Regions from separate parts of the Arthrobacter sp. SLBN-112 genome, predicted to be linked through region 1. Evidence: predicted binding sites of a transcription regulator. Region 1 holds the regulator's gene; the other holds the start of a gene.
What was found. Region 1 encodes HrcA, which represses chaperone genes, less so after heat shock. Its sites were predicted from a motif close to TTNGCACTCGNNNNNNNCGAGTGCNAA; they were not measured.
Positions count from the first base shown of each region.

Region 2: QF050_RS10430 (FmdB family zinc ribbon protein) is a predicted target of HrcA. The motif match lies at 1,973-1,999, and genes of this name have one in related genera.

Region 1 is NZ_JAUSXY010000001.1:2,917,018-2,922,813, forward strand. Features, by position in the region: gene hemW (radical SAM family heme chaperone HemW) at 1-50, shown strand, start outside; gene QF050_RS13670 (DUF4870 domain-containing protein) at 53-463, opposite strand; gene QF050_RS13675 (DUF3097 domain-containing protein) at 581-1,432, opposite strand; gene hrcA (heat-inducible transcriptional repressor HrcA) at 1,607-2,620, shown strand; partial or broken gene dnaJ (molecular chaperone DnaJ) at 2,705-3,834, shown strand; gene QF050_RS13690 (16S rRNA (uracil(1498)-N(3))-methyltransferase) at 3,837-4,613, shown strand; gene QF050_RS13695 (GerMN domain-containing protein) at 4,600-5,559, opposite strand.
Region 2 is NZ_JAUSXY010000001.1:2,210,382-2,216,177, forward strand. Features, by position in the region: gene QF050_RS10420 (AAA family ATPase) at 1-672, shown strand, start outside; gene QF050_RS10425 (RcpC/CpaB family pilus assembly protein) at 817-1,545, opposite strand; gene QF050_RS10430 (FmdB family zinc ribbon protein) at 1,657-1,917, opposite strand; gene QF050_RS10435 (5-formyltetrahydrofolate cyclo-ligase) at 2,030-2,650, opposite strand; gene galU (UTP--glucose-1-phosphate uridylyltransferase GalU) at 2,757-3,662, shown strand; gene QF050_RS10445 (GNAT family protein) at 3,667-4,287, shown strand; gene QF050_RS10450 (hypothetical protein) at 4,393-5,313, shown strand; tRNA gene QF050_RS10455 (tRNA-Ala) at 5,437-5,512, shown strand; gene QF050_RS10460 (hypothetical protein) at 5,593-5,745, shown strand.

The DNA of each region.
Region 1 (5,796 bases):
AGGGCCGCCTCCTGGCTGACGCCGTGGTCCGCCGGATCCTGCCCGACTAACGCTATTTAATCCAGCGCAGGTTGTACGGGTAGCGGTGGGGCTGGCCCCGGTTGACGTGGATCCCCGCAGCCACCGAGAAGCAGGTCAGCGCCACCCAGATCAGCGTGGCGATGACGGCGAAGATGTTTCCCACGTACGGAATGAACACCAGAATGTTGGCCAGCACCGCTGCGATGGTGGGCGGCAGGCTGAAGTTCAGCGCTTCCTTTGACTCCTGTGCGGTGAACGGTCCGCGGTCCCGGAAGATCAGGTAGATCAGCAGGGACGGAATGCACCCCAGGATGCCGCCGAAGTGGGCCAGCGTGGCCCATTGGCGGTCTTCGCTGGCCGTGAGCGGCAGGGCATTGGCGGGGACGCCATGGTACGCGGAACGGCCTTGGCCGTCCCTGTGATCACGTGCGTTTTCTGCCACAGTCTGTTTTCCTTCTGGGTGCAAGTGGTGCTGACTACAAATAAGGACTTGGTGCAACGCTGCCAAAATCAGGCATCGCACTATCCAGAATACTGGGTCGCGGACCGGGAGCGGCCGTCAGGGCACGGTAAGAAAATCGATCACTTCCTCAACCCGTCCCAGCAGCGATGGTTCCAGGTCGGCGTAGGTGCGCACCGCTCCCAGGAGTTTCTGCCACCCCAGCCCAACATCCTCCTTCGTTGCGTGCGGCCAGCCAAAGGCTTTCAGGATGCCCGTCTTCCAGTCCTGCCCGCGGGGAATCGCCGGCCACTGCGGGATGCCCAGTACCGCGGGCCGGATGGCCTGCCACACGTCGACGTAGGGGTGGCCGACAATGAGGACATTTCCCGCCGCGCCCGGGGACGCCATCACTGCGTCGGCGATGCGCGATTCCTTGGAATCGGGCACGAGGTGGTCCACCAGCACCCCAAGCCGCCTCCCCGGTCCCGGCCTGAAGTCCGCCACCGCGGCGGTGAGGTCGTCGATTCCGTGCAGGGGCTCGACGACGATGCCTTCCACCCGAAGGTCGTCTCCCCACACCTTCTCCACGAGTTCGGCGTCATGCTTGCCTTCCACCCAGATCCGGCTGGCCCTTGCCACCTGGGCCCGCCGCCCGGCAACCCGTACCGACCCGGAGGCGGTCCGTCCGGCGGCGGGACCGGAAGCAGCCCGGGCCGGTGCCGGCGGCATCAGCCGGATAGGCTGGCCCTCCAGGAGGAACCCGAAGCCAAGACGGAAGGAACGCGACTTCCCCCGGCGGTCCTCCAGGGCCACCACGTGCATTCCGCCCGATTTCTCCACCCGGGTGACAGCTCCCACCCAGCCGGACTGGACCTCCTCAAGCACCATGCCGCGCTCCACGGGAACCTCGGGCAGTTCGGTCCGGGCCGGGGCGGAGATCCCGCGGGGGCCCCAGTTCTGGTAGTCCATGGATTCGATCCGCCTCGCGTTAGGTCCTCACCTCCGGAGTTCCCCCCGGAGCGGTACCAATGCTAACAACGGGTCGAGGCATAATAGACTGTTAGCACTGAGGCATGTCGAGTGCTAACCGCTGGGGCGGCGCCGGACGGGGCGTGCGCCCCGGACCGTGGATGGAGGTGGAGAGTGAGCGAGCCACGCAAACTGGAAGTGCTGCGGGCGATCGTGGAGGACTACGTCCACTCCCGCGAGCCCGTTGGCTCAAAGGCGCTGGTGGAGCGGCATCATCTCGGCGTTTCCAGCGCCACCATCCGCAATGACATGGCGGCGCTGGAAGATGAGGGCCTGATCACCGCCCCGCACACCAGCGCAGGGCGTATTCCCACGGACAAGGGCTACCGCCTGTTCGTGGACCAAATCTCAGCGGTCAAGCCCCTGTCGGCGGCCGAGCGTCGTGCCATCCAGTCGCTCCTGGAAGGCGCGGACGACCTCGACGACGTCCTGGACCGCACGGTCCGCCTGCTGTCCCAGCTGACCAACCAGGTGGCCGTAGTCCAGTACCCGCACCTGAGCAGGGCCCTTGTCCGCCACATCGAATTCGTGCTGTTGGCCCCGCGCAAAATCCTGGTGGTGCTTATTGCCAACAGCGGCAAGGTGGAGCAGCGCGTAATCGACGTCGGCCAGGACCTTGGCGACGAAGCACTCGCTGAGCTGAGGACCAGGTTCCTCGGAGCCCTGGGCGGCACCCCACTGAGCCACCTCGCCCAGGCGCTGCCCGCCGTCGTGGCAGCTGCGCCGCACCCTCACCGCCAGGCCGCGCACGCGCTGGCGCACGGGCTCGAGGTTCTGGCCCAGAGCAGCCGGGAAGACCGGATGGTCATGGCCGGAACGGCCAACCTGGCCCGATCCAACGTAGACTTCCCACTCAGCATCGGGCCGGTGCTCGAAGCACTCGAGGAGCAGGTGGTGATGCTGCGGCTGTTGAGCGAAATGGCCCAGGACCACCGCGGCGTGGCAGTCAGCATCGGAAGGGAGAACCCTTACGACGGCCTCGCCGAGGCGTCCGTGGTGGCCACCGCCTATGGCCCTGACAGCGCCGCTAAGGTAGGGATCCTTGGCCCCACGCGAATGGACTACCCCACAACCATGGCCGCCGTCAGGGCCGTGGCCCGCTACCTTTCCAGGATTTTGGGGCCCTGACCCTCCGCTGCCGGAGCACCTTCGGCTGCAAGACCGGACACCGGGCACAACTGCACGCAGTACAACAAGGAAGAGATACAAACTTTGAGCAGCCACTATGACGTCCTTGGAGTCTCACCCGAAGCTACGGGCGAAGAGATCAAAAAGGCCTACCGCAAGCTGGCCCGCACCCTGCACCCGGACGTAAACCCGGGAGCGGACGCGTCGGAACGCTTCAAGGCAGTCACTCACGCCTATGAGGTCCTCTCCGACCCCCAAAAGCGCCGCATCTATGACACCACCGGCAACGAGAACGGAACGGACAACGGCTTCGGCGGCGCCGGCTACGCAGGCCAGGGATTCGCGTTCCAGGACATTTTCGATACCTTCTTCGGCGCCGGCGGCACGTCCGGTCCGGCGTCCCGGGTGCGCAGGGGACAGGACGCACTCATCAGCGTCCGGATCGATCTTCGCGACGCCGTCTTTGGCGTCAACAAGAAGCTCGAAGTGGACACCGCCGTCGTCTGTCCCACGTGCGAGGGATCATGCTGCCGCCCCGGCACCCACCCCGAGCGTTGCGATATCTGCGGCGGCAGCGGCCAGGTCCAGCGGGCCGTCCGCTCCATCCTGGGCCAGGTCATGACGGCGGCCCCGTGCGGCACCTGCGAAGGGTTCGGCACGGTCATCAAGGATCCCTGCAACGAATGCAGCGGCCAGGGCCGCATCCGCAGCCGCCGGTCGCTGACCATCAAGGTCCCTGCCGGCGTTGCCACCGGCACCCGCATCCAGCTCTCCGGGCAGGGCGAAGCGGGCCCAGCCGGTGGGCCCGCCGGCGACCTCTATGTGGAGATCCGGGTCAACAACGACGCCACGTACGTCCGGGAAGGCGACGACCTGCACGCCACCCTGCACATCCCCATGACCGCGGCCGCGCCCTCGGCACGGACGTCAGCCTGGAAACCTTCGACGGCAGCCAGGAAATCGACGTCAAACCCGGCACCCAGTCGGGGGAGATCATCACCCTGCGCGGGCTGGGCGTCACCCACCTGAGGGGCTACGGGCGCGGTGACCTGAAGGTCCACCTCCAGGTTGATACTCCCGCCAAACTCGACGCCGCGCAGGAGGACCTGCTGCGCCAGCTCGCCAAGCTCCGCGGGGAACAGATCACCGAGGGAAAGCTCGCTGCCAGCGGCGGCATGTTCGCCAAGCTCCGGGACCGGCTCGGTAACCTGTAGCGGTGAGCAACCCCGTATTTTTCACCAGCCCCGGCTCGCTTGACGGCCTGGCCGCCGGGCAGGTCTTCGCCCTCGAGGGCCCCGAAGCCCGGCACGCTGTCACCGTGAAGCGCTTGTCGCCGGGGGAGGCAGTGGACATAGTTGACGGCGCCGGCACCCGCATGACCGGCAAGGTGGCAGCAGCGTCCGCCTCGGTGCTAGAGGTTGAGTGCGGGGCCGTGGTGGCAGAAGAGAGGCCTGAGGTACGGCTGGTGCTGGCACAGGCACTGGCCAAGGGCGACCGGGACGAGCTGGCCATTGAGACGGCGACGGAACTGGGCATCGATGCGGTCATACCCTGGCAGTCCGAACGGTCCATTGTCCGCTGGAAGGGGGACCGGGCCGCCCGGGCCCACGCCAAATGGCAGTCGGCCGTTTCCGCCGCCGCCAAACAGGCGCGCCGTGCCTGGATTCCCGAGGTCCGGACCGCCGTCGAAACGTCCGGGCTGTGCGCCGCCGTGGCGGCCACGGACCTGGCCGTCATCTTGCACGAAGACGCCGTAAGGCCCCTGCGCGCTGTTCTTGAAGCGTGGCAGGGGAGCACGGGTGCCGGGCCCCGCGAGATCCTGCTGATTGTTGGCCCCGAAGGCGGCATCAGCCCCCGCGAAGTGACGAAACTGTGTGACAACGGTGCCGTGACGGCCCTGCTGGGGCACCACGTCCTGCGGTCCTCCACCGCCGGCCCGGCCGCCGTCGTGCTGGCCAGCGACATCCTGGGGCGCTGGACTACCGCACCTTGAAGGACCGTGTGTCCTCGTTCCGGTCCGGCTCTCCGCCGGAGCCGGCCTGCGCTACATGGAGTTCGTAGTCACCGGCCGGCAGATTCAGGGCCAGTGTGAAGGCGCCTGCCTGGCCCTGTTCCGCAGCTGCCGTCGTTTCGCCGCTCAGGAAGGGTGTCTTGCCGCCACCGTTGTCCGCCACCTGCAGGATTTGCCAGTGAAGTTTTGCTCCGGGTGACGTGCTCCGGCCGGTGATCTTCACGCTGCCGCCGGGGACTTCGGTGTTCTCCTGCGGATCGATGATCCAGACCGGTGCCACCAGGCCGGCGGCGCGGGTCATCAGGGCGCCCAACTGGACCTTGCCGAACGCGACGTAGTCAGTGTGCCCGTCCACGAGGATCCGGACCCGGATCTGCTGGCTGGTGTCGATCAGCCCCGAACTGGCGGCGGCGGCGGTGGCCGTGTAAATCAGTTGTTGGATGGCGCGGGCAGCCATGTCGGCGTCGAGGTTGCTGTTGAAGGCGTCAGCCGAAACGTCCACAGTGATGACGTCTTTGCCTGAAATCGATGTGGCCAGCTTGTCCGGATTCTGCCATGGCGTGAAGAAATCGGGGTCGAGCGGCTTCTCCGACATCATGGCGCGCAACGCGCGGGTGACCGGGTTGTCCTGCTCGGGGACGTCACGGAATTCGCGGTACAGGAAGACGTTGCCGCCGCTGCGGCCGATCCAGTACACCGGTGCCTTGTTGGAGGACTGCGTGGTTTCCAGCGGGGCGCTGGTCGAAGGTGCGTCCGGCATGGTCCCGCCAGTCGCCGGAACAGATGCGAGGGTGCCGGAGGGGGACGGACCGCCCTCAGCGGTGCAGCCTGCGAGGACGGGAACAAGCACCAGGACTCCTGCCAGGACAGCCGGGCGCAAGCGGCCCTTCGTTCGGCCTGCCCTTTTGGGCACAGAGGTTTCCGGCACTGTCCTGCCCTTGTCCTTTCCTGGCGTGGCGGGCCGATCCCCTGGCGGCCTGGAGTTCCAGCAGCTGCTGGATTTCCAGCATTACACAGGGGGACGGCCCCACAGCCGTTCTTTGACCGTCACGGCCCAACTGCAACGGGAACGATATGAGGCCGATATGAAGTTGATACCTAACGGGCGTACCCGCGGGCTTACGCAGGGACCCTGCGTATCTGCCGCCGCCTCCCGCTGGCGTAA
Region 2 (5,796 bases), 710 kb from region 1:
GCCATCGAATCGGACGGCACCGGGCAGTACCGCACCATGAGCGTACGGGAACGCAGCAGATTGCGCCCGCAACTGCTGGAACGCCTGGGATGGCGTTATATGCCGTTGTGGACCATCGAGGTGTTCACCGATCCGTCGTCCTGCGCCGACCGCATCGCCGGGTACCTCGGCCTGGAGAACCTGGCACTGCCGGGCAGGCCCGCACCGTCGGGCGGATTCCTTGACGACGACGTTGACCAGGCGCTCAATGGTATTGATGCAGCACCGGCCACCGGGGTTGTGTACCTTCCCCGGCACGGCAGTGGCGGGAACCGGAACGACGCCGGTGAACCCTCCGCGGGGGTCCGGCCAAGCCAGGGCCGGCGCGCCGGTGGCCTGGACACCAAGGAGGCGGGTGGCATGGCCGCGGAAGACAGTGTTACCGACGAACAGGGGCCCGCGGAAGATCGGGCCGGGGAAGATATGCGCGAGAACGAGAACACGGAACCAGCAGCTGGCGGAGTAACCCCGGCGGGCACGCCGCAGCCGGCTCCACCGGCAGCGCGGGCCACCGGTGGTCCCGAAGAAGTCCTGCCCAGCAAGGCCGCGGAAGACGACGCCCGCAGCTGGGGCGACCGGGAGGACGACCACGACGCCTGGTTGAAGGAACAGAAGCCGCCGCACTGGGGCTGACCAACAGACCCGGGCCCCGGGCAGCCAGAGGGTCGCCGGGAAATCTTTGCTGTGGCATCCGGCATTCGGTGCCGAACATCTGGGTAACCCGTGCCGCAAGGCCGCGGGTGGAGCAGTCAGCGGTGGGTCCCGGGTGCCGTGGTGTCACGGCGGACCGACCAGGACGAAGAAGAGCCTGCCCTGGGTCGATGCTCCGGCCAGCCGGGATGATTGTTCCGCGTTGGCGGCCACCACGATCAGCCCGTCGGTCTCCGTTGTGCCCAGCCACTGACCGCTTTGGCCGCCCTTGTGCGAGGTCCACAGCACGGGGACCGCAGACGCGAGCACCTCGGAGGGGCCTTGCTGGTCAAAGCCGTTGGCCGAGGTGAGCACCACGTTGACCAACTGGCCCGGTGAGACCAGCTGGATGGAGGACGGGTCCGCCATGCGGAGCGGAACCGCGGCCGAGCCGGGAGGCGTCCCCGTGAGGAGGCCCGGGCCCAAAAGTTGCGCGTCAGTGAGGAGCTGGCCTTTTCGCAGCGGTGCTGCGAGCTGCTTGCCGGCGGCTGCGGCGGTGTCCTGGAGGAAACCCTCGGCCACCATTCCGGGCGGCACGTGGACGCTGGCCAGGTCCGATTCCGTCACCGCGGTTCCGGCGGGCAGATCCCGTGCAGCGGCCAGCGCTGTCACGGTTGAGAGCGGAGCGGGAGTGAGCTGATTGACCGTGATGGCCGCCGCTGCACACAGCAGCAGGGCAGCGGCGAGGCGGCGGTGGCGGCTCAGCAAAACGGCAACCCGAACCGGGACGGGGCGGTTCGCCTTGGCAGAACGGCCGGTGTTACGGGAGCTCTGGGTCCGGAGGCCATCGTGGCCGCGGCGTGGATATAGAGGCATGCGCCCACGCTAGTGGTGGCCGAGGCGGCGAGGGGGTGGGCGCGGCTGCTATGTGGACAAAGGCGGCCGGCGTCATAAGGCGCCGGCCGTCGTCGTTATCAGTGCTTGGGGCTAGTTGGCCGCAGCTGCCGCGGCGGGCGCTGCAGCAGGCGCCGGCGCCGCAGCCGGGGCGGGGGAGACAGAGCTGCCCTTGGAATCGCGGGAGTCGGTGCGGTAAAAACCGGAACCCTTGAAAACCACACCCACACTGTTGAACTTCTTGCGCAACGTGCCCTCGCATTCGGGGCAGGATGTCAGGCTGCTGTCCGAAAACGACTGGACGATGTCGAAGGCGTGGCCGCAATCCTTGCAGGCGTAAGCATATGTTGGCACTGGTGCTCCTCCTCTTGGGCAAACGAGAGGTCCCGTGCTGCCACCTGGTAATCCATTAGCAGTCGCAGGGCCTGAGTGCTAATTCTATCACTGCGTCCGGTGGGGACCGGGCTCAGGCGCCACCCGTCAGGCGCCGGTATCCGGACGGCATCAGGACACCGGGAACCGGACGGTCGAATTCCTCGGCAGGAATCCGGCCTGCGGGCAGCAGTTCATCGTCGTAGATAACAGCGGCAAGCGGGATTTCCTTCCCGGCGGTGGCGAGGTGCCCCAGGAAGGTGTCGTAGTAGCCGCCGCCCTGGCCGATCCTGTTGCCCGACAGGTCCACGGCAGTGGCCGGAATGATGAGTGCGGCTGCACCGCCGGCCACCTCGGGCCCGTGGCGGCGTCCGGCGGGTTCCAGGATGGGCGCATACCTGCTGCGCTCGAAGCTGGTGTTCGGGGTCCAGAACACCCAGCTCAGCTCACGGCCGGGCTCGCACACCGGCAGCAGGACATCGTAGCCGCTGCCATGCAGGGCGCTGACCAGCGGCATGGTGGGGGGTTCTTTACCCACTCCCAGGTAGACGCATACGGGGCCCGGGCGTCCGGTGGTGACGGATCCTGCCCAGGTTTCCCCGTGGCGGGCCAGGGCCGAACCGGCGGCCTCCAGGGCCGCCGGCGTCCGTGCCGCGCGCCGGCGCCGATGGGCTGCCCGGATTTCGTCCTTGACGGGATTCGTCTCCTGCAGCATGGTGTCCTTCCTCGCTGTCCGGCGTTCCCTGGCGTCACGGGACTGATAACCGGGTTGCTGTGCCGGTGGTTACTGAAATGCTTGACGCTGACGTTAGATTAGTCCGGTGACTACCAGTAACCCCAGAGTCCGCAAAGCCGTCATCCCAGCAGCGGGCCTGGGCACCAGGTTCTTGCCGGCAACCAAGGCAATGCCCAAGGAAATGCTCCCCGTCGTGGACAAACCTGCCATCCAGTATGTGGTGGAGGAAGCCGTCCACGTGGGCCTCAACGACATTCTGATGATTACGGGCCGTAACAAACGTGCACTGGAAGACCACTTCGACCGCGTGCCCTCCCTCGAGTCAACGCTCGCCGACAAGGGCGATATGGAGAAGCTCGCCTCCATCCAGGCCGCCAGCCGGTTGGGAGACATCCACTACGTCCGGCAAGGCGACCCCCACGGCCTTGGCCATGCCGTACTTCGGGCAAAGCAGCACGTTGGCGACGAAGCCTTCGCTGTCCTGCTGGGCGATGACCTCATTGATGCCCGCGACGAACTGCTCAGTACGATGATGGACGTGCAGGCGAAAACCGGTGGCTCCGTCGTCGCCCTCATTGAAGTGGAGCCCGCACAAATCAGTGCTTACGGCTGCGCCGACGTCGAGGAACTGGACGGGGAGGACTACGTCCGCGTCAACCGGCTCGTGGAGAAGCCCTTACCGGAGGAAGCGCCGTCCAACCTGGCACTGATCGGCCGCTACGTCCTGCACCCCGCCGTGTTTGATGTCCTCGAGCACACCGCACCCGGCCGCGGCGGCGAGATCCAGCTGACCGATGCCCTGCAGGAACTCGCGTCCGGAGACGGCGAGGGCCACGGGGTCTACGGCGTGGTGTTCCGCGGCCGCCGCTATGACACCGGCGACAAGCTCAGCTACCTGAAGGCCTGCGTCCAGCTGGCCGTCGACAGCGATGACCTGGGCCCCGGCCTGCGGGAATGGCTGCCGGGTTTCACCGCCGGCCTTTCCAGCTAGCGCCGTGCGTACCGGTCCCATCTGGCCGGTCACCCTCGAATGCGGTGACCTTGTCCTGCGGCCCATCCGCTACCGCGACAAAAGGGAATGGACCGAGGTTCGGTCCAGGAACAGCGAGTGGCTGGCGCCTTGGGAGGCCTCCAACCCGGAACCGGGAGGCGGGCTGCCCGACTACCGGCACATGGTGCGTTCACTCAACGCGCAGGCGGCCCAAGCCTCTGCGCTTCCCTTCGTCATCACGGAGCGGACACCGGGACTTCGGAATCCGGCCATCGTGGGCCAGTTGACGGTGTCTTCGATTGTCTGGGGTTCGGCCATGATGGCCACCCTGGGGTACTGGGTGGACCGGGACAGGGCCGGCCGGGGGATTGCGCCCACCTCCGTGGCCCTGGTGACGGACCACTGCTTCCGGACACTTGGGCTGCACCGGATGGAGATCAACATCCGGCCGGAGAACGGACCCAGCTTGCGGGTGGTGGAGAAGCTGAAATTCCGGGATGAAGGATACCGGCCCCGTTTCCTGCACATTAACGGCCGGTGGGCGGATCACCGCTCGTTTGCCCTGACCTCGGAAGAAGTCCCGGACGGCCTGCTGGCCCCGTGGCTGGCGTCCCGCCCGTCATAAATCCATCGGTTTGTGGGCAGGGGCACGACACACCGACGCTAATGCGGCCTGAGCAGGCATGATGCTCATACGGTTTTGAGTGTGGACTTCCCCCTTAGCAGCTCAGTGATCCTCGTGGTTGCCGTCGCGCTTTGGATCGTTTGGGTAGCCCCGTACGTCCTCCGGAACCGCAGGGGCCAGGTCCAGGCCGCCGGCGACTTCCTGGCGGACGTCCCCGCCGATGAAAGGCCGGACCAGCACGCCGGCAAGGTCTTGAACGTCGCCGCCCAGCAGGAGAAAGCCATGGAACCCAGCAAGAGTGCCGCAGCCGCTGCCGGCGCTGCCAGCACCCCGCCCCCGGCCCGGTTCCGCATCCGGTACGGCCGGACCGCCTTGGCCCTTGTGGGTGTGCTGTGCCTGGTGACCGCCTTCATCTCGGGTGTGCTCCTTCCCTTCGAAGTGGGATCGCCCGTGCTTCCACTCACTGCCTTTGCGCTGGCCTTCGGATCGGTGGCCGTGCTCCGGTGGCTCGCGGTCCGAGACCGCAAAGCGAAGGTTAACGCAGCCTTCCGCTCCGCCATGAGTGCGCCTGCCCGGCGACAGGAGCCGGACCAGGTCATTCCGCCCAAACCCGACGCCGCTCCCGTCCGGCCGGACAGCCCCCTGTTCGACGCAGAAGCCGGTGAGGCCAAGGCCAAGCCGCTCACTGCCATGGAACTGCGTGAGGCGGCCCTCGCCGTCGCTGTAGCCGCCGGTGACACCAGTGCAGCTGCAGCCGGTGCTGGCGCTCCCACAGGCACTCCGTGGGAGCCCGTAGAAGTTCCCAAGCCAACGTATGTGGAGGCAGCCAAGGCCGAGCGTCCGGCGCCATTGCCGCTTGAGCTCCCGGACGCTCCCAAGGCGGTCGGCAAGCCGTTGCTGAAGCAGGGGGCTGCCGGCGCCGAAGCCCAGGAGGCTGCGGCCCAGCCGGCGGGTACCCCGCAGCTGACCAAGGCGCAGAGCGCCTTGAGCAACCTCGACGACGTCCTCCAGCGCCGACGCGCGTAGGCGCCCGGAAGGGTCCTGCGCGTGTCTGCGAGCGCCAATTTGGTGTTGGACGCTGATTATTTGTAGCCTAGGGTCACCGGTTCCGCACCGGCTTGCAGTACCTGGCAGGGTGCGGAGAATCCCGGGGCTATAGCTCAGTTGGTAGAGCGCTTCGTTCGCATCGAAGAGGTCAGGAGTTCGAATCTCCTTAGCTCCACCAAAGAGTTTCCATCCATCTTGATGGGCGAAACGCAGTCGAATGCCCGCGCCATTGCAGCCAGGCAGGCCTAGAGTGGCCCCATGGGAATAATCATTGGACTTCTTGTCGTTTGGCTCATTCTGTCCATCGTCGGCTTCGTCGTGAAGGGCCTCTTGTGGCTCGCCATCATCGGCCTGGTCCTGTTCGTCGCAACGGGTGTCTGGGGTTGGCTTAAGCGCCGGACCAACGCCTGACCCCGGCCGGCTGTAACGCATTTCCCGCCCAGGGCACCACCTCTTACGAAG